Regions from separate parts of the Paenibacillus yonginensis genome, predicted to be linked through region 2. Evidence: riboswitches for the same ligand, from Rfam matches in the RefSeq annotation. Region 2 holds a riboswitch; the other holds the start of a gene.
The links. A riboswitch is a leader RNA that binds a small molecule or an ion and turns the genes downstream of it on or off. The one in region 2 is predicted to bind S-adenosylmethionine.

Region 1: linked by a shared signal. The riboswitch ahead of AWM70_RS14385 (methionine ABC transporter ATP-binding protein) and the one ahead of metA (homoserine O-acetyltransferase MetA) in region 2 are both predicted to bind S-adenosylmethionine.

What each region holds. Positions count from the first base shown of each region.
Region 1 is NZ_CP014167.1:3,169,743-3,179,929, reverse strand. Features, by position in the region: gene AWM70_RS14395 (UbiD family decarboxylase) at 7-1,788, shown strand; gene AWM70_RS14390 (Cthe_2314 family HEPN domain-containing protein) at 1,867-2,586, shown strand; SAM riboswitch class I at 2,709-2,827, shown strand; gene AWM70_RS14385 (methionine ABC transporter ATP-binding protein) at 3,033-4,091, shown strand; gene AWM70_RS14380 (methionine ABC transporter permease) at 4,094-4,762, shown strand; gene AWM70_RS14375 (MetQ/NlpA family ABC transporter substrate-binding protein) at 4,856-5,716, shown strand; gene AWM70_RS14370 (ABC transporter permease) at 5,955-6,923, shown strand; gene AWM70_RS14365 (carbohydrate ABC transporter permease) at 6,942-7,832, shown strand; gene AWM70_RS14360 (extracellular solute-binding protein) at 7,940-9,631, shown strand; gene AWM70_RS14355 (sensor histidine kinase) at 9,697-10,187, shown strand, end outside.
Region 2 is NZ_CP014167.1:637,858-648,044, forward strand. Features, by position in the region: gene AWM70_RS02850 (5'-3' exonuclease) at 1-737, shown strand, start outside; gene AWM70_RS02855 (phosphodiester glycosidase family protein) at 734-1,846, shown strand; gene AWM70_RS02860 (DUF3055 domain-containing protein) at 1,870-2,172, opposite strand; gene AWM70_RS02865 (HRDC domain-containing protein) at 2,404-3,426, shown strand; gene corA (magnesium/cobalt transporter CorA) at 3,542-4,477, opposite strand; SAM riboswitch class I at 4,923-5,057, shown strand; gene metA (homoserine O-acetyltransferase MetA) at 5,181-6,116, shown strand; gene AWM70_RS02880 (aminotransferase class I/II-fold pyridoxal phosphate-dependent enzyme) at 6,131-7,345, shown strand; gene AWM70_RS02885 (trans-sulfuration enzyme family protein) at 7,348-8,535, shown strand; gene mqnC (cyclic dehypoxanthinyl futalosine synthase) at 8,735-9,871, shown strand; gene AWM70_RS02895 (putative sporulation protein YtxC) at 10,037-10,187, shown strand, end outside.

The DNA of each region.
Region 1 (10,187 bases), 2.5 Mb from region 2:
AATGGTTTGAGTTATCGAAATTTACGCCAGTGGATTGAGGCGCTCCGCAAGGAAAACGATCTGGCCATTATTGAGGCGCCGGTGGATCCTTATTTGGAGCTGGCTGAAGTTCACCGCAGAGTCATTGAGGAAGGAGGCCCTGCGCTGCTGTTCACGAACGTGAAAGGAACGCCGTTCCCGGTAGCTACCAATTTGTTTGGAACAGAGAAGCGGGTGGACATGGCTTTTGGACCTAAGCCGGAGCAGCTGGCAAACCGCCTGGTTGGGGCGCTGGACAAGCTGATGCCGCCTACGCCAAAGGCGGTCTGGAATGAACGCGGATTAATTTGGGACGCTATCAAGATGGGCTGGGGGACGGTTCCGAAGACGGTATCGAAAGCCGAAGCTCCGATTCTTCAGGTCTGCCGGACGGAGAATCCGCTGGCCGTATTACCCAAAGTAACCAGCTGGCAGGAGGATGGCGGACCGTTTATTACGCTGCCGCTCGTTTACACAGAGAATCCGCTCAAAGCCGGCGATCATAACCTGGGGATGTATCGCATCCAGCTGTATGATGATCAAACCACCGGCATTCATTGGCAGATTCATAAAGGCGGCGGTTTCCATTATCATGAGGCGGAGAAGCTGAACCAGGCCCTCCCGGTGACGATTCTGATCGGAGGTCCGCCAGCCCTGATCGCTTCGGCGATCGCGCCGCTGCCGGAGCATCTGCCGGAGCTGCTGATGACTTCGTTTGTAATGGGCGAACGTCTGCCTATGACAGAGAATCCGCTGGGCGGACACCGTATTCCGGCCGAAGTCGAATTTGCCATCCACGGCTCCGTGCCGCCGCATGAACGCCGTCCGGAAGGACCGTTTGGCGACCATTACGGCTATTATTCGCTGCAGCATGATTTCCCTGTGCTGAACGTTAAACATATGTGGCACCGCAAGGATGCCATCTATCCGGCTACGATTGTCGGCAAACCGCGCCAGGAGGATTATTACCTGGGCGACTTCCTCCAGAAGCTGCTGTCGCCGGCTTTCCCGCTGGTCATGCCTTCTGTGCATACCGTATGGACGTATGGCGAAACGGGACACCATTCGTTGGCTTCGGCGATCGTCAAAGAGCGTTATTCCCGGGAAGCGCTGGTGGCCGGTTTCTCCATTATGGGCCAAGGCCAGCTGTCTTTGACCAAATTCCTGATGCTGACGGACGTGCATTTGGATCTGGCTGATTTCCGCAAGCTGTTGGAAACGGTGCTGGAGCGGTTTAATCCGGCGACCGACCTGTTTATTTTCAACAATACGTCCCATGACACGCTGGACTACACCGGCAAGAGGCTGAATCACGGCAGCAAAGCGATCCTGATCGGCGTCGGCGATCAGCTGCGCGATCTGCCAGCAGATTACAACGAAGGGGACATTGCGGAAATCGACCATATTGCACCTTACCATAAGGGTTGTCTGGTCGTTTCCGGGGCATCCTATGAACAGGAACCAGAGTTGGCCGCCAGGGTGCTTGGCCGTCTGCATGAACGGGGAACCCTGTGGCCGCTGGTCGTGCTGGTGGATGATGCGAAGACGGTTGCTTCCAGCACCAATAAGTTCCTGTGGACCGTATTTACACGTTTTAATCCGGCCACGGACATCTATTCGCAGGCCGAGGTGCGCCAGCATCATCTGGCTTACAGCCTGCCGCTGGTCATTGATGCCCGCATGAAGCCGGGATATCCCGATGAGCTGAATCCGCGCGAGGACATTGTCAAGCTGGTGGACGAGCGTTGGAAAACGTATTTTCCGGGGTAATAAGTTAGGGACCCGCTTCAATCGGGCCAGATTCCATTCTTTAGCGATACGATCCGATCATCCAGAGGAGGGATAAATATGCTGCGTACTTTACTCGGAGAACCTCCGCGCGAGAATGAAGGTCTGATTGCGGAAGCGGTTGATGCCATGGTCAAAACCGTTCAACGGGTGGAGGGTGAAATCAAGCGCAGTCAAGACCCCACCCACGATTACCGGAAGATGGAAATTTGGGTCAGGGGACTGATTTCCTCCATCGATGAGCTGGAGCAAAGCGCCTTTGCAGCCGGTTTCTTCCGGAATAAAGTGAAGACCGATTTCATCGACGACATGGATCCGGTGGAGAAAAGCGATTACGCCAGATACGTTTATTTTTACAAGGACGGCTTTATCCGTTTATTCTCCCTGCTGGATAAGCTCGGCTGCGTGCTGGATGATTTCTTTGAGCTGCATACGGAGAAGGTAAAACCGCATTATTCCTATTTTACCGTGCTTCGGCAGTTCCCATATTTGAAGGTGCATACCGATTTGGGGCAAGAGCTGGACGAGATCAGAGAGGCGTATAAAGAGCCGATATCCGTGCTGCGGAAGCGGAGAAATACGGAGATTCATTTCATGAACATGGAGATGCAGGACGATTTGTGGCAGAGACATCAGACGCTGCATGGCAAAATCGAGCTGGAGGACCTGGACCGGTATATGAAGGATCTTTGGCTGGGTTATGAAATGGCGTGCAAATCGCTGATCGCGGTTTTTTCGTATATCAACCGGCTGTTCGAGGAAAAGCGGGCGAAAAGCTAAGTTTGAAAGCGAGTGGAAGCTGGCTTCCAGAAACAGGCTGAAAATTTTCTTTGACAAAAGATGTGAGACTTACTATACTAAATTCTATCATCAACTCGTAACAAGTGAACCCAATTAAATATTTCTTATCAAGAGAGGCGGAGGGAAAGGCCCGATGAAGCCCAGCAACCGATTCAAATCACGCATTTGGATGTCATGGTGCTAATTCCTCAGAGTGCGTCGGCATTCTGGCAGATGAGAAGGTCTGATCTCTGAAGATTTAGAGAGCCCTGAGCATCTGCTTGGGGCTCTTTTTGATGATAGATTTCATAGAGGGTCCCGGGGCTTCTGCTGCCTTGTGAACAAGGGTTTAGGCAGGCAACGGGCTCAGATTCGTTTGATATCCCGATAAAAATGATAAGTTTAATGGGTCTGGCATTTAGAAGGAAAGGGGGTTCGGGGAATACATGATCGAATTAAAAAATCTGACCAAGGTTTACGGCTCCAAGTCCAGAGCGACCACCGCGTTGTCCGGCTTGAACCTGACCGTGGACAAAGGCGAAATTTTCGGCGTGATCGGCCATTCCGGCGCAGGCAAAAGCACGCTGATCCGCTGCATCAATCTGCTGGAGCGTCCTACGGGCGGCGAAGTCTGGGTCGGGGGGCGCAACCTTACGTCACTGGGAAAAAGAGAGCTGCAGCTGGAACGCCGCCGCATCGGCATGATTTTTCAGCACTTTAACCTGCTGTCTTCGGCTACCGTGTATGACAACATTGCGTTCCCGCTTCGTCTGGCGGGCACAGACCGGACGAAATTGAAAAGCAAGGTGGAGGAGCTGCTGAGTCTGGTCGGCCTTGAGGCGCACAGCGGCAAATACCCTTCCCAGCTGTCGGGCGGTCAGAAGCAAAGGGTCGGCATCGCCCGGGCGCTGGCAAGCGATCCGGACGTGCTGCTGTGCGACGAGGCCACTTCGGCGCTCGATCCGCAGACAACGGATTCGATCTTGAAGCTGCTGCTTGATATTAACCGCAAGCTGGGGCTGACGATCCTGCTGATCACGCATGAAATGCATGTCATTCAAAGCATCTGTGACCGGGTAGCCGTCATTCATGAAGGCGGGATCGTGGAGCAGGGACCGGTGGCCGAGGTATTCCTGAAGCCGAAACATGAGGTCACCAAGGAGTTTATCAGCCGGGATGTAGCCGGCGGAGATGCGCCTGAAGTGCGGATAGCCGGGGCTGCGGCTTCATCCGGTCGGCAGGCGGCCGAGACAGCCGCACTCCCGTATACAGGCGGAGCTGTCTTCCGGATTACCTGCCTGGGCGAGAACACCTACGGCACCGCTTTATCCGAGGTAGTGCTCAGCACCGGCGTTCATTTTGCCATCCTGCAGGGCACGGTTTCCACGATTAAGGAGGTCCCGTACAGCCAGCTGACGGTGAGCTTTACAGGAGCCAAAGAAGCTGTAGAGCTGGCGGTCGCCAAGCTGCGGGAGCGGGATTTTGATGTGGAGGTGCTGGGTTAACGATGTGGGGATTGGACTTTTCGCAAATCGACTGGGATGAAATGAAGCAGGCTTCTTACGATACACTTGCGATGATGGGCTATTCGCTCCTTTTCACGATCGTGATTGGCCTGCCGCTCGGCATCCTTCTGTATATGACGGCACGTTCGAATAACCGGGTAATCAACTCGATATACACCGTAATTTCCTTTATCGTCAATATTTTAAGATCCGTTCCGTTCGTCATTCTGCTGATCTCCTTGCTGCCCTTAACAAAGCTGATCGTAGGAACGACGCTTGGCGTAACGGGAACGATTCCGCCACTGGTGATCGGCGCCGCGCCTTTTTTCGCCAGACTGGTAGAGACCAGCCTGCGCGAGGTGGACCGCGGCGTCATTGAAGCCGCTTATGCGATGGGCGCCTCTACCGGGCAGGTCGTGCGGCGGGTGCTGCTGCCGGAGTCGCTTCCGGGGCTGATTGCCGGGACTACGATCACGGCGGTCACGCTGGTGTCCTACACCGCGATGTCGGGTATGGTGGGCGGAGGCGGCCTGGGCGACCTGGCAATCCGCTTCGGTTATTACCGGTATGAGAAGGAAGTCATGATCATTGCCGTGCTGTTTATGATCGTGCTTGTGCAAATTCTGCAGATGGCCGGTGACCGGCTGGTACGTCATTTTACAAGGAAATAAGGAAATAAGATCCATAAGGAATTAAGGAACCAAACATAGATACAGAGCAATCATCCTTATTCAAAATTTAGGATTCAAATGGAGGGTATTCAGATGAGAAAAATGACTTTGGCTTTACTTACGCTGGTAATGGTGGCCGTCCTTGCCGCCTGCGGCAGCAACAACACCAACAATGCTTCTTCCGGTTCGGACGAATCGGCTGCTCCCCAAAATTCTACGGCAGCTTCTGCTGAGCCTGTGAAGCTGGTTGTAGGCGCAACTGCCGTACCGCATGCCGAAATTCTGGAGCATATCAAACCAGCTTTGGCGGCTGAAGGCATTGACCTTGAGATCAAGGAATTTACGGACTATGTGCTGCCAAACAAAGAGCTGGCCGACAAAACGCTGGACGCCAACTACTTCCAGCACCAGCCTTACCTGGATGACCAGAACAAACAGCTCGGCACCGATCTGGTCGGCGTTGTAGGTGTTCATGTGGAGCCGTTTGGCGCTTATTCCCACAAATATAAAACGGTAGATGAAATCCCTGACGGCGCAACCGTAGCGATTCCGAACGATGCTACCAACGGCGGACGCGCTCTGCTACTGCTGGCCAAAAACGGTTTGATCACGCTTAAGGATGACGCCGGGATTGAAGCAACCAAAAAAGACATTGTCTCAAACCCTAAAAATTTGAAATTCAAAGAGATGGACGCTGCTATGCTGCCTCGTACGCTGGATGAAGTGGATCTGTCCCTGATCAACACGAACTATGCACTGGAAGCAGGTCTTGTTCCAACCAAAGACGCTTTGTTTATTGAAGACAAAGATTCTCCTTACACCAACCTGCTGGTAGCCCGTCCGGACAACAAAGACTCCGACGCGATCCAGAAGCTGGCTCAAGCGCTCACTTCCGACGATGTGAAGAAGTTTATCGAAGATAAATACCAAGGTGCGGTTGTACCGGCGTTTTAAGCTGCTGCTTGCCAAACCATGCAGGTTGCTTCTGCCGGCTCGGCAGAAAAGCAACCAGGCAGTCTGCTCCGATGGGGAGCAGGCTGCTTTTTTTTTGCTGCTGAAGAGGTCCACCCGAAAAATGAACCCCCCAACACGAAATTTGATGCCTTATTCCATTAATTAATTCCAGGTACAATAGAAACATCAATTGGAACCGCTTTCAAATTAGAATTGAGACAGCTTGGAGGTCATAGGGATGGATGTACAACAGTCTGCACAGCCCGCAGCCGTAATACAAACCGAAACACCGCCGAACATGAGGCGAAAATGGCTGAAGAAACTTATTTCACAGAGATATCTTCAAGTAATGGCGCTTCTCGGCATAGCATGGATGATTATTTTCAACTACATTCCGATGTATGGGGTCATCATTGCTTTTAAGGATTATGACATTATAGGCACGATCTCGAGCGCTCCTTGGGTAGGACTCGAGCATTTTAAGGAATTTTTAACGGATGATAATTTCTCTTATGTTATGAAGAACACCTTAGGGATCAGCCTGCTTAAGCTGCTGACGTTCCCGCTGCCGATCATTTTTGCCCTGTTCCTGAACGAGGTGCGTTCGCTGCGGTTCAAGAAAGCGATTCAGACGATTTCCTACCTGCCGCATTTCCTGTCCTGGGTTGTGCTTGGCGGAATTCTGGCTACCTGGCTCGCTGATACAGGATTTATCAATGATGTTTTTATGGCGCTGCACTTGATTGATCAGCCGATTTCCTTTCTGGCAGAGCCTAATTATTTCTGGACCATTGTCATCACTTCGGATGTATGGAAGGAGCTGGGCTGGTCGGCTATCATTTATCTGGCTGCTATCACCAGCATCTCCCCTGAAATGTATGAAGCCGCCACGATTGACGGCGCTGGTCGGTTCCAGAAGATGTGGTATGTAACGCTTCCGGCTCTCAAGCCGACGATCAGCATCCTGTTTATTCTGGCTGTAAGCGGTGTGATGAACTCCAACTTCGACCAGATATTGGTGCTGCATAACTCATTGAATGACAGTGCCAGTAACGTAATCGATTATTATGTTTACAACATGGGGATTTCCCAAAGCCGATTCTCGTATTCGGCGGCTATCGGATTGTTCAAATCCGTTATTGCCCTCGTGCTGCTGCTGATTGCGAACCAAGTATCCAAAAAACTCAACGACACTTCGTTGTTTTAGGCTAAGGAGGACCTGCTCATGTTTTTAACAAGCCGCAGAACAAAAGGCGAATTCGTCTTCGACCTTTTAAACAATATCTTGATGGTGCTGATTTGTTTCGCTACCTTGTATCCGATCTGGTATGTGCTGATCAATTCTTTTAACGACGGGAAAGACGCCATGCTGGGAGGCATCTACTGGTGGCCGAGGATATTCAGTATTGAGAACTATAAGGCTGTATTCAATAATGCCGGAATCTTGACCGCCATGTGGCTGACGGTTGCCAAAACCCTGGTTGGGGTCTTTGCCCACGTGTTTTTCACGGCGATGGTAGCCTACGCCTTCTCGCGCAGGGATTTGATTGGAGGAAAGCTTTATATTCTGCTCGGGACGATCACGATGATTTTCTCCGGGGGGCTGATTCCGACCTATCTGCTGATCCGCGATCTGCATTTGCTTGATAACTTCCTGGTTTATATTATTCCCGTCTTGTTCAGCTTCTTTGACCTTATCATTTTTATGACCTTCTTCCGGGATATTCCCGACGGTCTTGAAGAAGCGGGCCGGATTGATGGGGCTAACGACTGGACGATTTTTCTAAAAATAGTGCTCCCGGTCTCCATGCCGGTTCTTGCCACAATAGCTCTGTTTCACGGCGTGTACCAATGGAATGATTATTTCACCGGGATTATCTATATCAATAATGAGTCCCTGCAGCCCATTCAGACCTTCCTGTACCGGGTCGTGGCGCAGTCCAGCTCCAATATTATGACGACTGCCCTGCAAGGAAATGCCGTGACCAAATCGGTAACCTCGCAGTCGGTCAAACTGGCTACAATGGTTGTCACTACGCTTCCGATTGTATTTGCTTACCCGTTCCTGCAGCGATATTTCGTCAAAGGAATGATGATTGGTTCCATCAAGGGCTGAAACAGAGTCCTCATCACTCGCAGTAGCTCCTCTGGGCCGCTTGCCGGCGGCTCTGGAGTTGCCTTTATAGCATGATCATTATAATACTTTAGAAAAGGGGTAAAAGCATGGGCATGAAAATCAAGTCCAAAAAAATGACGATGCTGATGATGGCATCCATCATGGCATTGTCTCTGTCTTTGTCTGCATGCGGGAACAGCAGCAACAATGCATCCAAAACAGAAAGCGCTAACAACGCCAATAAGGAATCAACGGCGCCGTCCAGTTCAGCAACGACAGTTTCGGCGGATGAACCGGGCTGGAAGTCCGATACCTCCCCCATCAAGTTTGACTGGTATCTGAACTTCTCCTGGTTCCCGAATAAATGGGGTGTTGACCCGACGTCACAATATGTGACCAAAAAGACTGGCGTGGACATTAACTTTATCGTCCCTGCCGGCAATGAGAACGAGAAGCTGAACACGCTGATCGCTTCCGGCAAGCTGCCTGACTTCATCACTCTCGGCTGGTATGAAGACGGCGTGAAGAAGATGATCGAAGGCGGGCTTGTTGAGCCGCTGAACAAATTGGCAGAGGAATACGATCCTTATTTCTTCAAAGTGGCTGACCCGGATAAGCTGGGCTGGTATACACAGGCTGATGGCAATGTTTATGGCTATCCGAACTCTTCTTCGTCTCCTAAAGACTATGAGAAATACGGCGATACTTATGTATCCAACCAGACCTTTGTAGTCCGTAAGGATATCTATGAAGCGATCGGCAGCCCGGACATGCGGACGCCTGAAGGTTTCCTTGCAGCGCTGAAGAAAGCGCAGGAAATGTTCCCTCAGGTCGATGGTCAACCGCTCATTCCGCTCGGTCTGCATGAATTCACGGATTCCGGCAACGACTCTCTGGAAGGCTACATTCAGAATTTCCTGGCTATTCCAAGAGAGAAAGACGGCAAGCTGTACAACCGCGAAACGGATCCGGAATATATCCGCTGGCTGAAGACCCTGCGTCAAGCGAACCAGGAGGGATTGCTGGCGAAGGATATCTTCATCGACAAACGTCCGCAGATGGAAGAGAAAATCGCCCAAGGCCGTTACTTCGCCATGCTGTACCAGCGTACAGACTTTGCAACGCAAGAGGGCACTTTGTATCAGCAGGATCCTAACAAAATTTATATCGCTGTAGACGGACCAGCCAATACAAAGCTGGACCCGCCGACACTGAACGGCCCGTCAATCTCCGGATGGACCGTAACCCTGATCTCCAAGGATGTTAAGGACAAAGCCCGGGCGATCAAGTTCCTGACTTACCTGATGAGTGAAGAAGGCCAGAAAGACCTTTATCTTGGCGAAAAAGGCGTCAGCTATGATACAATTGACGGCAAGGACCAATTCAAGCCGGAAGTGTTTGATCTGATGAACAAAGACCGCGCTGCATTTGATAAGCAATACGGTTCTTCCTTCACATTCTGGATGATGCAGGATACCAATATTACGCAGCAATGGACACCGGCATCGGTTGAGCCATTCAAGCAATTGGAAGATTGGACCCGCGGCAAGACGAAAAGTGTCTCCGAATTCGATTTGCTGGATCCTCTAGCCAACTCGGAGGAAGGGATTATTCTTAGCAAGATCAAAGACCTGCGCGGCAAGACGCTGCCTAAGCTGCTGATGACTCCGTCTGATGCCGATTTCGATAAGATGTGGAATGATTATATCAAGAAGCAGGAAAGTTTCGGTCTTGATAAAGTTATAGCCTTCCAACAAACGAAATACGAAGAGAATAAGAAGAAACTCGGCATTCAATAATAGCTGTGCCCAAAAGCCCGCATGCAGCGGGCTTTTGGGGTTTACATAAAGGAGTTTTTGGCCTTATGAAGAGCAACCGTTGGAAAGTGTTATGGGGTTCATTTACATATTGGCTTGGACGCCGCTCGCTGCAGAGCCGTTTGATCGCCGCTTATATTTTTATTATTTTAGGACCCAGTACACTGGTGTCCTTTTATTCGTATGAAGCGATCAATGCTATGTACATACGCGATGCCAAGGAGAAGAATCAATCTTTGCTTGATGTGGAAGAAATGCATATCCAGACTCAGATCGAGTCCATGGTCCGAGCAGCCCAAGTGGCGTATGATGATCCGGATGTAAGAGAATATCTGTCCAATACCGTCGAGCCTGACACCGGGGAACTGGTGGAATTCAGCAATAACAGCTTCAAGGCTCTGACAAGAATCCAGTATTACAATCCCAATGTGGAGCATCTTCGTTTGTTCTCCAGCAGCAATATTACAGAGATCTGGCCTATTTTCTTTCGCGAGAGCCGGGTAGAGGATGAACCCTGGTACCTGAAGGCGGAGGAAAT
Region 2 (10,187 bases):
GGGACGCCGTCGAGAAATTTGGGCCTACGCATGTGGCCTGCTGCTGGGACCTGGGCAGCAAAACTTTCCGGACCGAGCAGTACCCGGCCTATAAAGGGAACCGTTCGGAGGCGCCGGACGAATTGGTCCCGCAGTTTAGCGTGATCCGTGAGGTAATGGATAGTCTGGGCGTTCCGAATATCAGCTCCCAGGGCTATGAAGCGGACGATTGCATCGGCACCCTGGCCGCCCAGTTCAGCAGGGAGATGAATGTAATTGTGCTGACCGGTGACCATGATATGCTGCAGCTGGTGAACGAGCGGACAAGCATTGCCATTATGAAGAAAGGGCACGGCAATTATTTTGTCTATACGCCGCAAACGCTGCTGGAGGAACGGCAGCTGACACCCGCCCAAATCATTGATGTCAAAGGGCTGATGGGTGATCCTAGCGACAATTATCCGGGGGTTCGCGGCATCGGGGAGAAAACGGCGTTAAAGCTGGTCCAGGAATATGAAAACGTAGAGGGCATTCTCGCCAATCTCGACAAGCTGTCCAAAGGTATTCGAGCCAAAATCGAAACCGATCTGGAGATGCTGCATCTGTCCCGGGACTTGGCTTCGATCCGCTGCGACATAGAGCTGGAGTGCGATTTGAACGCCTGCCGCTGGGAGCTGAACCATCCGGCGGTCGTAGCCAAATTTGAAGAGCTGGAGATGAAGAGCGTCTGTTCCTGGATGGGGGTTGAGGCGTTATGAGTTTGTCCTTAAGCGGCGGGCTTGGGAAAAAGGTGCGGCGAGGCCTGCTGCTGGCATCGGCCCTGCTGCTGCTCCTTCCGACCGCCCCCGGACTGCGCCCGGCGGCGGCGGCCGGTTCGATTCAGGCTGCGGTCAAGACGGTCAAGGTGTCCGGCAAAAACTTTACGGTCCGTACCGTGCGGATTCCAAAAGGCACACCTGTAACGGTGGGGCTGGCCAAACATCAGGTCGGCCAAACAGAAGCTTTTGCTTCGATGATTAAGTCCTACAAGGCGGAAGCCGCAATAAACGGCGCTTTCTTTAATTCTTATGGCGGTCCGGCCGATCCCTACGGCACGCTGATTGTCAAAGGCCAGATCGCCCACATCGGCCGTTATGGCACGACCATCGGTTTCCGGAAGGACGGTACGGCGGTTATGGATACGCTGCGGCCTTCCTTGACCGGTAAAGTGACCGGAGCGGATGGCAAGCCGCGCAGCTGGTACGCCACTTTCGTTAACCGTACGCCTGATGCTGGCGCGAACAACAGCATTTTGTTTACGCCGGACCGAGGCTCCAAAGTGGGCTTCAGCGGCGGCATTGCCGTGACGGTGGACGGCGGGGTGGTGACGCATAAGGGTGTTAATGCTGATGCAGCTATTCCGAAGCAAGGATTTGTCCTGGTGTTCAGCGGCAAGGAGAAGGGAATGGCAGATCGGTTTGAGATCGGCAGCAGTGTCCAGTGGAGCGTGACTTACACGAACCAGGCCGGCAAGCAGCTGGATTGGTCGGGGGTACAGACGGCGGTTGGCGCAGGTCCGAGACTTGTTACCGATGGCAAGGTGACTCTGAACGCGAAAGCGGAAGGTTTTAACGATCAGAAGATTCTGACGGCTTCGGCAGCGCGCAGCGGCATTGCGATTCTGCCGGATGGTTCCCTCCTGCTTGCAACGGTCAACGGAGCAACGATGTCCCAGTGGGCTTCGATCATGAAGGCGCTTGGAGCCAAACAAGCGATGAATCTGGACGGAGGCGCTTCCTCGGGGTTATACGGGGGCGGTAAAATGCTGACCCCTGCGGGGCGGCTGCTCAGCAACACGCTTGTGTTCGGCAGCCAGGTTTTGAAATAAAGCAGAGACCAGAGACGGGCGAATCAGTCTGTAAAATGAGGTTCGCCGAGTACCTGATGCAGGAAGCTTTCGAGCTCGGCGCCTTCTTCCTCGGAGAGTCCGTAAATGGAAGCCAAATAACCTTCCTGTTCCAGGTCGTCGGAGCCGAGGATGGCTGTTTTGCCATTTTGCAGATCGGTGACCAGCTTTTTGCCGTAAAAGCGGTTGGTTGTGGTAACGGCCAGATCAAAACGTTTCAGCGAAGGACCGATAAAGGTCACGAAACGGGTAGAGGTCTGTTCGGTGCTGTCCGACAGGAAATCAAGATCGTGTTCAGGCAATGTCATGATAATAAGTCCTCCTCAGATGCGTTCTTGTCGTTTATTATAACGGAAAAAAGCGCTTTCGGAAAACGGCTGCTTCGTCCTATTGACTGGAATACAGATTATGGTATTATAGTTAACAACAGTATACGTCTATCGGGGAAGCACCTCTCTTGCATGCAGGAGGGGTGCTTTTTTGTGTTTTCAGGAAGACACGTTCCAGAGAAGTATGCTGAATACAAGGAGGTGCCAAGAATGCGCATCGTATTTTTGAACAGTATGGAGAGAAGGCTGCAGGAAAGGGCGGGACATGCCGATCTGGCTCAGGTCTGGATTGGGGAAGAAGGCGGTGTATGGCGAATTGGCTGGGACGAAGAAGGAAGTGCCGGGACTAAAGGCCAAATCTGGTTCGAAGGAGAGTCATGGTCCGAGATGCTGAGCCATTACCGCTATCAGCTGGCAGTCAAGCTGGCCGACGGATTCCGGCCGGTGATCAGCGGGATTTTTCATGAAGAGGAAGGGTCAAGGGGGATGTCTACCCAGAAGCTGTACTGCTACAGCGAGTTCAATGGGAACGAGGAGCTGTATGCCGGGCTTTCCGCTTGGCGGCGCCAGAAAGCGGCTGCCGCGGGCAAAGCGCCTTATTTGATCGCAAGCAACCGGCTGCTGCGTTTGATCAGCGCTTTTGTGCCCAAGTCGCTCGAGGAGCTGACCCAGCTGCCGGGGGTTGGAGAGGTCAAGGCGGCCGAATACGGAGAGGAGATGCTTGCGATCACGGCCCAGGTGGAGCGAGATTGGCATTTTCCGCTGGATTGGGTCGAGCAGGAGCTGGATGAGGAGCTCTTCCGCTCCTGGACGTACAAGCAGAAGGAAACCCGGTTTAAAGCGGAAATCGAACGGTCAAGTCTCCGCAGACAGCTGCTGGCAGCGATCCGGGAGGGGCGGAATCTCGAGCAGATTCAGGAGGCAGCCGGGTTGTCCAGGCGGGAAGCGATTGAACAGCTCGAGCAGCTGGAGAAAGAGGGTTATGATACCGAAGCGCTGGTGGAGCAGGAATTAACCGGGCTGGCCCAGGAGGAACAGACGGCGATCTGGAACGCTTATCTGGAGCTGGGCGATGTGCTGCTGAAGCCGGTCATGCAGAAGGTATATGGCGCGGATACGGTTCAATCGGGGAATGGGGAGCTTGAACGGCGTTATGAATGGCTGCGGCTGATCCGCTTGCGTTACCGGAGAGCAGCCAAAGGAGAAGCGGCAGGCAAACCGCAAAGCGCGTAAGCGGACGGACAAGGTCCTGCTCCTCTCCAAGGAAATGATAAAGGCGAAGTCCCGCCGCCGGAATTCCGGGGTCTGACTTCGCCCTTGACTTAATCCTATAGGCAGTTTGAAGCTTTCAAATCCAATCTTTCTTCCGGAACAGATAGAACATGCCGAGGCCTAAAGTGAGCATGATGCCGAGCACAATGAAATACCCATATTGCGTATGCACTTCCGGCATATTATCAAAGTTCATTCCGTAAATGCCCGTAATGAGGGTCAGCGGTATAAAGATTGTGGTTATGGCTGTAAATACACGCATGATTTCATTCGCCCGGTTGGCGATACTGGACTGATAAGCTTCTCGCAAGTTGCCCATCAGCTCTCGGAACGTATCAAAGTTCTCAGAGATTTTGACCGCATTTTCATAAATATCGCTAAAATATTTCTGCAGCTGATCGTCGATCAGACGCAGGTCTTTTTTATTCAGGACGTTGATTACTTCCTTCTGCGGCCCAAGCATTTTCTTCAGCCACAGAATTTCGCTTCGCAGCCCGATAATTTCATTCAAATGGGAACGTTTCGTGTGAACGAGAATGTCTTCTTCCAGCTTCTCGATTTTGTCCTCGATCCGGTCGCCGACCAGGAAATAGTTATCCACCACAAGGTCGATAAGCAGATACAGGAAACGGTCCGGCTCGCTGACCTCCTGCTCCCATAATATAGGTTTAATGGCTCGCAGCTCATTTAGCTTTTGTTTGGTAACCGTAATAATGAAATGCCGGCCCAGAAAGACATTCAGGGCACGCAGGAAAATTTCCTCATCATCAAAACGAATGCTGTTTACGACAATAAAATAATGGCTTTCATAGATTTCAATCTTCGGCCGCTGCTCCTCTTCGCTGAGACAGTCCTCAACTGCCAGATCATGCAGTCCAAATACAGGCTGAAGCAGCTCCAGATCTTCAGTATCCGCATCAATCCAGTAAAAGCCTTCGGCCGGTGCAGTCAGCGTATCCTCCAGGTTCTCGACCGTGGTGAAGACGCCGGCATTGACATGACGGATTTTCATCTGATTCACTCCTTTGTTGTTCAACACAGGAGACATCAGCATTCGGCTATTTTAAACAGCACGAATAAAATGCCGGTAAACGAAAGAACCCCCTACTTCCGTGAGCATTCTGCCGAATGAATCCTGTGCGGTTGTATGTTGCCCTTGGGGATTTGCTCTGCGGACTAGAGTCGCCTTCCATTACCGGTTCACCTCTTCTTCAATCCAGACTTGTAGCACTTGTCTAGTATAACGCCGGGTTATGAAAATTTTCAAGCGAAATCATAAGTGCTTGTGCTACAGGTCAGCATATGGCGGACAATGCCGAAAGGTGCCGTGTTTATTAGTCTTCACGGCTTATTATTTGCTTGACGAAAGGCGGCCGATGCTATACAGTAAGGGCATAGTCATGTTACATTTTCATGAACGAATACCTGAAGCACGACAACTAATTAAATAAGGCGAAATCTTATCAAGAGTAGGTGGAGGGACTGGCCCGATGAAACCCGGCAACCGGCGAGCGATCGCACGGTGCTAATTCTTGCGGAACTTTAGGAACCCGTATGGTACGGGGCTTTCTAAGGTCTCTGAGAGATGAGAGAGGCGCATACACCATGACATGATATGACCTTTCTCGATTTTGCGAGGAAGGTCATTTTTGTTATACGCGTTCGTCTTTCTACCATAAGATTGCCGCTCAAAGACTGCAGAGGAGTGAAGATCTATGCCAATCAAGGTTCCCGACTCTTTGCCGGCCAAAGAAGTGCTGGCGAACGAAAACATTTTCATTATGGATGAAAGCCAGGCTTATCATCAGGACATCCGTCCGCTGCGGGTGGCCATTCTGAATCTGATGCCGACCAAAGAAACGACGGAAGAGCAGCTGCTCAGACTGCTAGCCAATACGCCGCTTCAAGTAGAATTTACTTTGCTTCATCCAAGCTCGCATACTTCGAAGAACACTTCAGCCGAGCATTTGAAGCAGTTCTATAAGACGTTCAGCGAAATTCGCCATCTCCGTTTCGACGGCATGATCATTACCGGAGCGCCGGTAGAACAACTGGAATTCGAGGACGTGACCTATTGGAGCGAAATCCAGGAGATCTTCGACTGGACGGAGACGCATGTGACCTCCACGATGCATATTTGCTGGGCTGCCCAAGCCGGATTGTTCCATCATTTCGGTGTGCCTAAAGTTTCGCTTTCGCAAAAATGTTTTGGCGTATTCGCCCACCACATCAACGTTCCGAATACCAAGCTGCTGCGCGGCTTCGATGAACAGTTCCTCGTTCCGCATTCCCGCCACACCGAAGTGCTTAAAGCGGATATCGAGAAGGTCGACGGCCTGGATGTTCTTGCCGAATCGGACGAAGCCGGGGTTTACATTGCTTCGACTTATGACGGGAAACAAATTTTTGTCACCGGTCATCCGGAATACGATCCATTGTCCCTGAAGTGGGAATATGACCGTGATGCGGCTAAAGGTTTGGATGTGGCGCTGCCGGTCAATTATTTTCCGAAGGACGATCCGGCCCAAACGCCAAGATCCACCTGGCGGGCCCATGCCAACTTATTGTTTGCCAATTGGCTGAATTACTATGTGTACCAGGAAACGCCTTACGATATCGATTCAGCGGTCAGTTACGAATATCATATTTAGGAGGAAGAGCAGACATGGCAGAACATAACGCAGATCACAAGGCAGATAACCAAAAAGGCGAGAAACTTCGCATAGAAAGCAGACTGGCCCAAATCGGTTCCATGGAGGAGCCGGTAACCGGTGCCGTTACCTACCCGATCTACCAGGCCACGGCTTACCGTCATCCGCGGCTTGGCCAGAGCACAGGCTTTGATTATACCCGTACCAAAAATCCCACCCGGGCTGTTCTGGAAAAGGCGGCCGCCGAGCTGGAATCCGGCGATGCCGGTTTTGCCTGCAGCTCAGGCATGGCCGCCCTGCAGACCTTGTTTATGCTGTTCAGCTCCGGCGATCATCTGATCGTCTCTCTGGATTTATATGGCGGTACTTACCGGCTGTTTGAGAAAATATTGTCCCGCTACGGCATAACCGCAACTTACGTGGATACCAATGACCTGGATGCGCTGGAATCCTCCCGCCGTCCAGAGACCAAAGCCGTATTCATCGAGACTCCTACCAACCCGCTGATGATGGTAACGGATATCGCCGCCGTCTCCGCATGGGGCCGCCAGCACGGACTGCTGACGATTGTGGATAATACGCTGCTGACGCCGTATTACCAGCGTCCAATCGAACTGGGAGCAGACATCGTGGTGCACAGCGCCACCAAATATTTGGGCGGACATAACGATGTGCTGGCCGGATTGATTGTCACTAAAGGCCAAAAGCTGTCTGAAGAAGTCGCCTTCCTGCACAACTCGATCGGTGCGGTACTAAGCCCAAATGACAGTTACCAGCTCATGCGCGGCATGAAGACGCTGGCGCTGCGGATGGAGCGGCACCAAAGCAATGCCACAGCGATCGCTACTTTCCTGAGCACGCATCCGCAAATCGCTGAGGTCTATTACCCTGGGCTTCCGGCACATCCAGGGTATGAAACCCAGAACCGACAGTCTTCCGGGAATACAGGCATTTTCTCGTTCAAAGTGACAGATGCCCGTTATGTAGAGCCGATTCTACGCCACTTGAAGCTGATTGCTTTCGCAGAAAGCCTCGGCGGCGTAGAATCGCTGCTGACTTATCCAGCGGTGCAAACCCATGCCGATATCCCGCTTGAAATCCGGGAAGCGGTCGGCGTCGACGAGAGATTGCTGCGTTTCTCCGTAGGGATCGAGCATCCGGACGATTTGATTGACGATCTGTCGCAGGCGCTTGAAGCGGCCCGCGCGGAAGTGGAAGGAGTACGCTGAACATGAGTCATGAAGAGGGGAAACAAGTCACAGGGAAACAGCAGGAGAAGAAGCTGAGCTTTGACACACGGCTGCTTCATTTCGGCTCCGAAGTGGATGCCGCTACAGGCGCTTCCAGCGTTCCGCTTTATCAGGCCTCAACATTTCATCATACGGATGTCTTTAACCCTCCCCTGCATGATTACACCCGGTCAGGCAATCCTACCCGGCAGGCGCTCGAAGATTACATCGCGCTTCTCGAAGGCGGTACAAACGGGTACGCTTTTCCGAGCGGCATGGCAGCGATTTCCGCGACCTTTATGCTGTTCTCGTCCGGCGACCACCTGATCGTTACCGAAGATGTTTACGGGGGAACCTATCGTCTGCTGACGGGTATTCTAAACCGGTTCGGGCTGGAAGCGACTTTCGTGGATATGACAAACGTTGAAGCGGTAAAAGCGGCGCTGCGCCCGAACACCAAAGGCATTTATATCGAAACGCCGTCCAACCCGACGCTCAAAGTCACGGATATCTCAGCTCTCGCAGCCTGGTCCAGGGAACAGGGCTTGATCAGCATGGTGGACAACACTTTTATGACGCCGTATTACCAGCGCCCGATTGAGCTTGGCGTGGATATCGTGCTCCATAGCGCGACCAAATTCCTCGGCGGGCACAGCGATGTGCTGGCCGGTCTGGCTGTAACGGCTAATGAAACGCTGGGACGGCAGCTGAAGTATCTGCAGAATGGGCTGGGTACCGTGCTTGGCGTTCAGGATTCCTGGCTGCTGATGCGTGGGATGAAAACGTTGTCCGCACGGATGGCGCACAGCGAGCTCAGCGCCCGCAGACTGGCAGCTTGGTTAAGCGGCCGCAAGGATATTGCCGCCGTGTATTATCCGGGTCTCGATAATCATCCGGGTCATGACATTCAGAATCGCCAGTCCACCGGCTATGGAGCGGTGATTTCCTTTGACGTAGGCTCCGGCGAACGGGCCAAGCAGGTGCTGAACGCCGTCAAGCTGCCTATTGTCGCTGTAAGTCTTGGGGCGGTGGAGAGCATTCTTTCTTATCCGGCCATGATGTCCCATGCCTCGATGCCGCCTGAAGTTCGGCTTGAGCGCGGCATTACCGACGGGCTGCTGCGTTTCTCGGTCGGACTTGAAGATATCGAAGATCTGATTGTCGATCTGGAACAGGCGCTCGAACAATAACTTGTTCCCAAATTCGTAAAATAATAAGTCAATTTTTAAATATGCGAACTGAATGAGACTTTTTTCACAATTTTCCCGCATCCGGCTCCCCGGGTGCTTCTTTTCTTTGGGCTAGTATGTTAGGATGAAAGAAAGGAACGCCCCGAGTGACGATCCAGAACGCTTGAAAGTTTATGATATGGAAGGGGGCTGCTTCAAAGTGGCTATTGATTTTATCCTGGATAAAGCTTTGCGCGGGGAACGTGTAACGCTTGAGGAAGCGACCGCTTTGTTTGAGTCTAACGAGATTGAGAAAATGGGCCATACGGCCAACATTTTGATGGAAAGACGTTACCCTGAGAAGATTACGACATTTGTTATCGGTCGTAACGTCAACTATACCAACGTTTGCGACGTGTACTGCCGTTTCTGCGCCTTCTATCGCAGACCGGGATCCGAGGAAGGATATGTGCTGTCGGACGAAACGATTTTTCAGAAGATACAGGAAACCATTGACGTAGGCGGTACGGAAATTCTGATGCAGGGCGGCACCAACCCGAACCTGCCGTTCAGCTATTATACGGATCTGCTTCGCAATATTAAGAAAAGATTCCCGGATATTACGATGCACTCGTTCTCTCCGGCGGAAATTCAGAAGATGAAGGTCGTATCTGACGGCTTGTCTCTGGAAGAAGTGATCCGTCAGATTCATGAAGCCGGGCTGGACTCTCTCCCTGGCGGCGGAGCCGAAATTCTGGACGACCGGACCCGGCGGAAGATCAGCCGCTTGAAGGGTTCCTGGACGGACTGGATGGACGTCATGAAGACCGCTCACAAGATCGGCATGAACACGACGGCCACCATGGTCATCGGTCTCGGTGAAACGATGGAGGAACGGGCGCTTCATTTGATGCGTGTCCGCGATGCTCAAGATGAATGCATTCAGAACGGCTACAAATCCGAAGGATTTCTGGCTTTCATTCCTTGGACCTTCCAGCCGGATAATACCAACCTAAAGCTGGAACGCCAAACGCCGGAAGAATATTTGAAGACCGTGGCGATCAGCCGGATCGTGCTGGATAACATCAAACACTTTCAGTCCTCCTGGGTAACGATGGGACCGGAGATCGGCAAGCTTTCCCTGCAGTACGGCTGCGATGATTTCGGCAGCACCATGATCGAAGAAAACGTGGTTTCTTCCGCGGGAGCTACTCATAAAGTTAATATTTCGTCTACGCTGGATATTATCCGGCAGGCCGGCAAAATTCCAGCCCAGCGGAATACGCGATATGAAATTTTGCGTGTCTTTGATGACGTGAACGCCAAGGTTGAGAACGACTTTATTATGCAGAACTAATTCATTCTTGATCCATTTGAATTAAATCGACTTAGGAAGGCTCCCGCTTGCGGGGGCCTTTTGCTGTATCCCCTCAAGCTTCCATCCATTACATGCTCCATCTTCGTATACATGCTCCCTGGTCACCATATACTTGTTTGGAGGACTCGAGGAAGGGGCGATAAGATGCAGCTGTTTAACCTTACAACATCGGTTGATTCCCGCCGTACCGCCGAACAGTTATGCACCCTGTTTGAGGCAGAAGGCGAAAAATTGAGTCATGGACGCAGCAATGCCGTCCGTTTCCGGTATTGTTATGCACACCACAGGATTACGG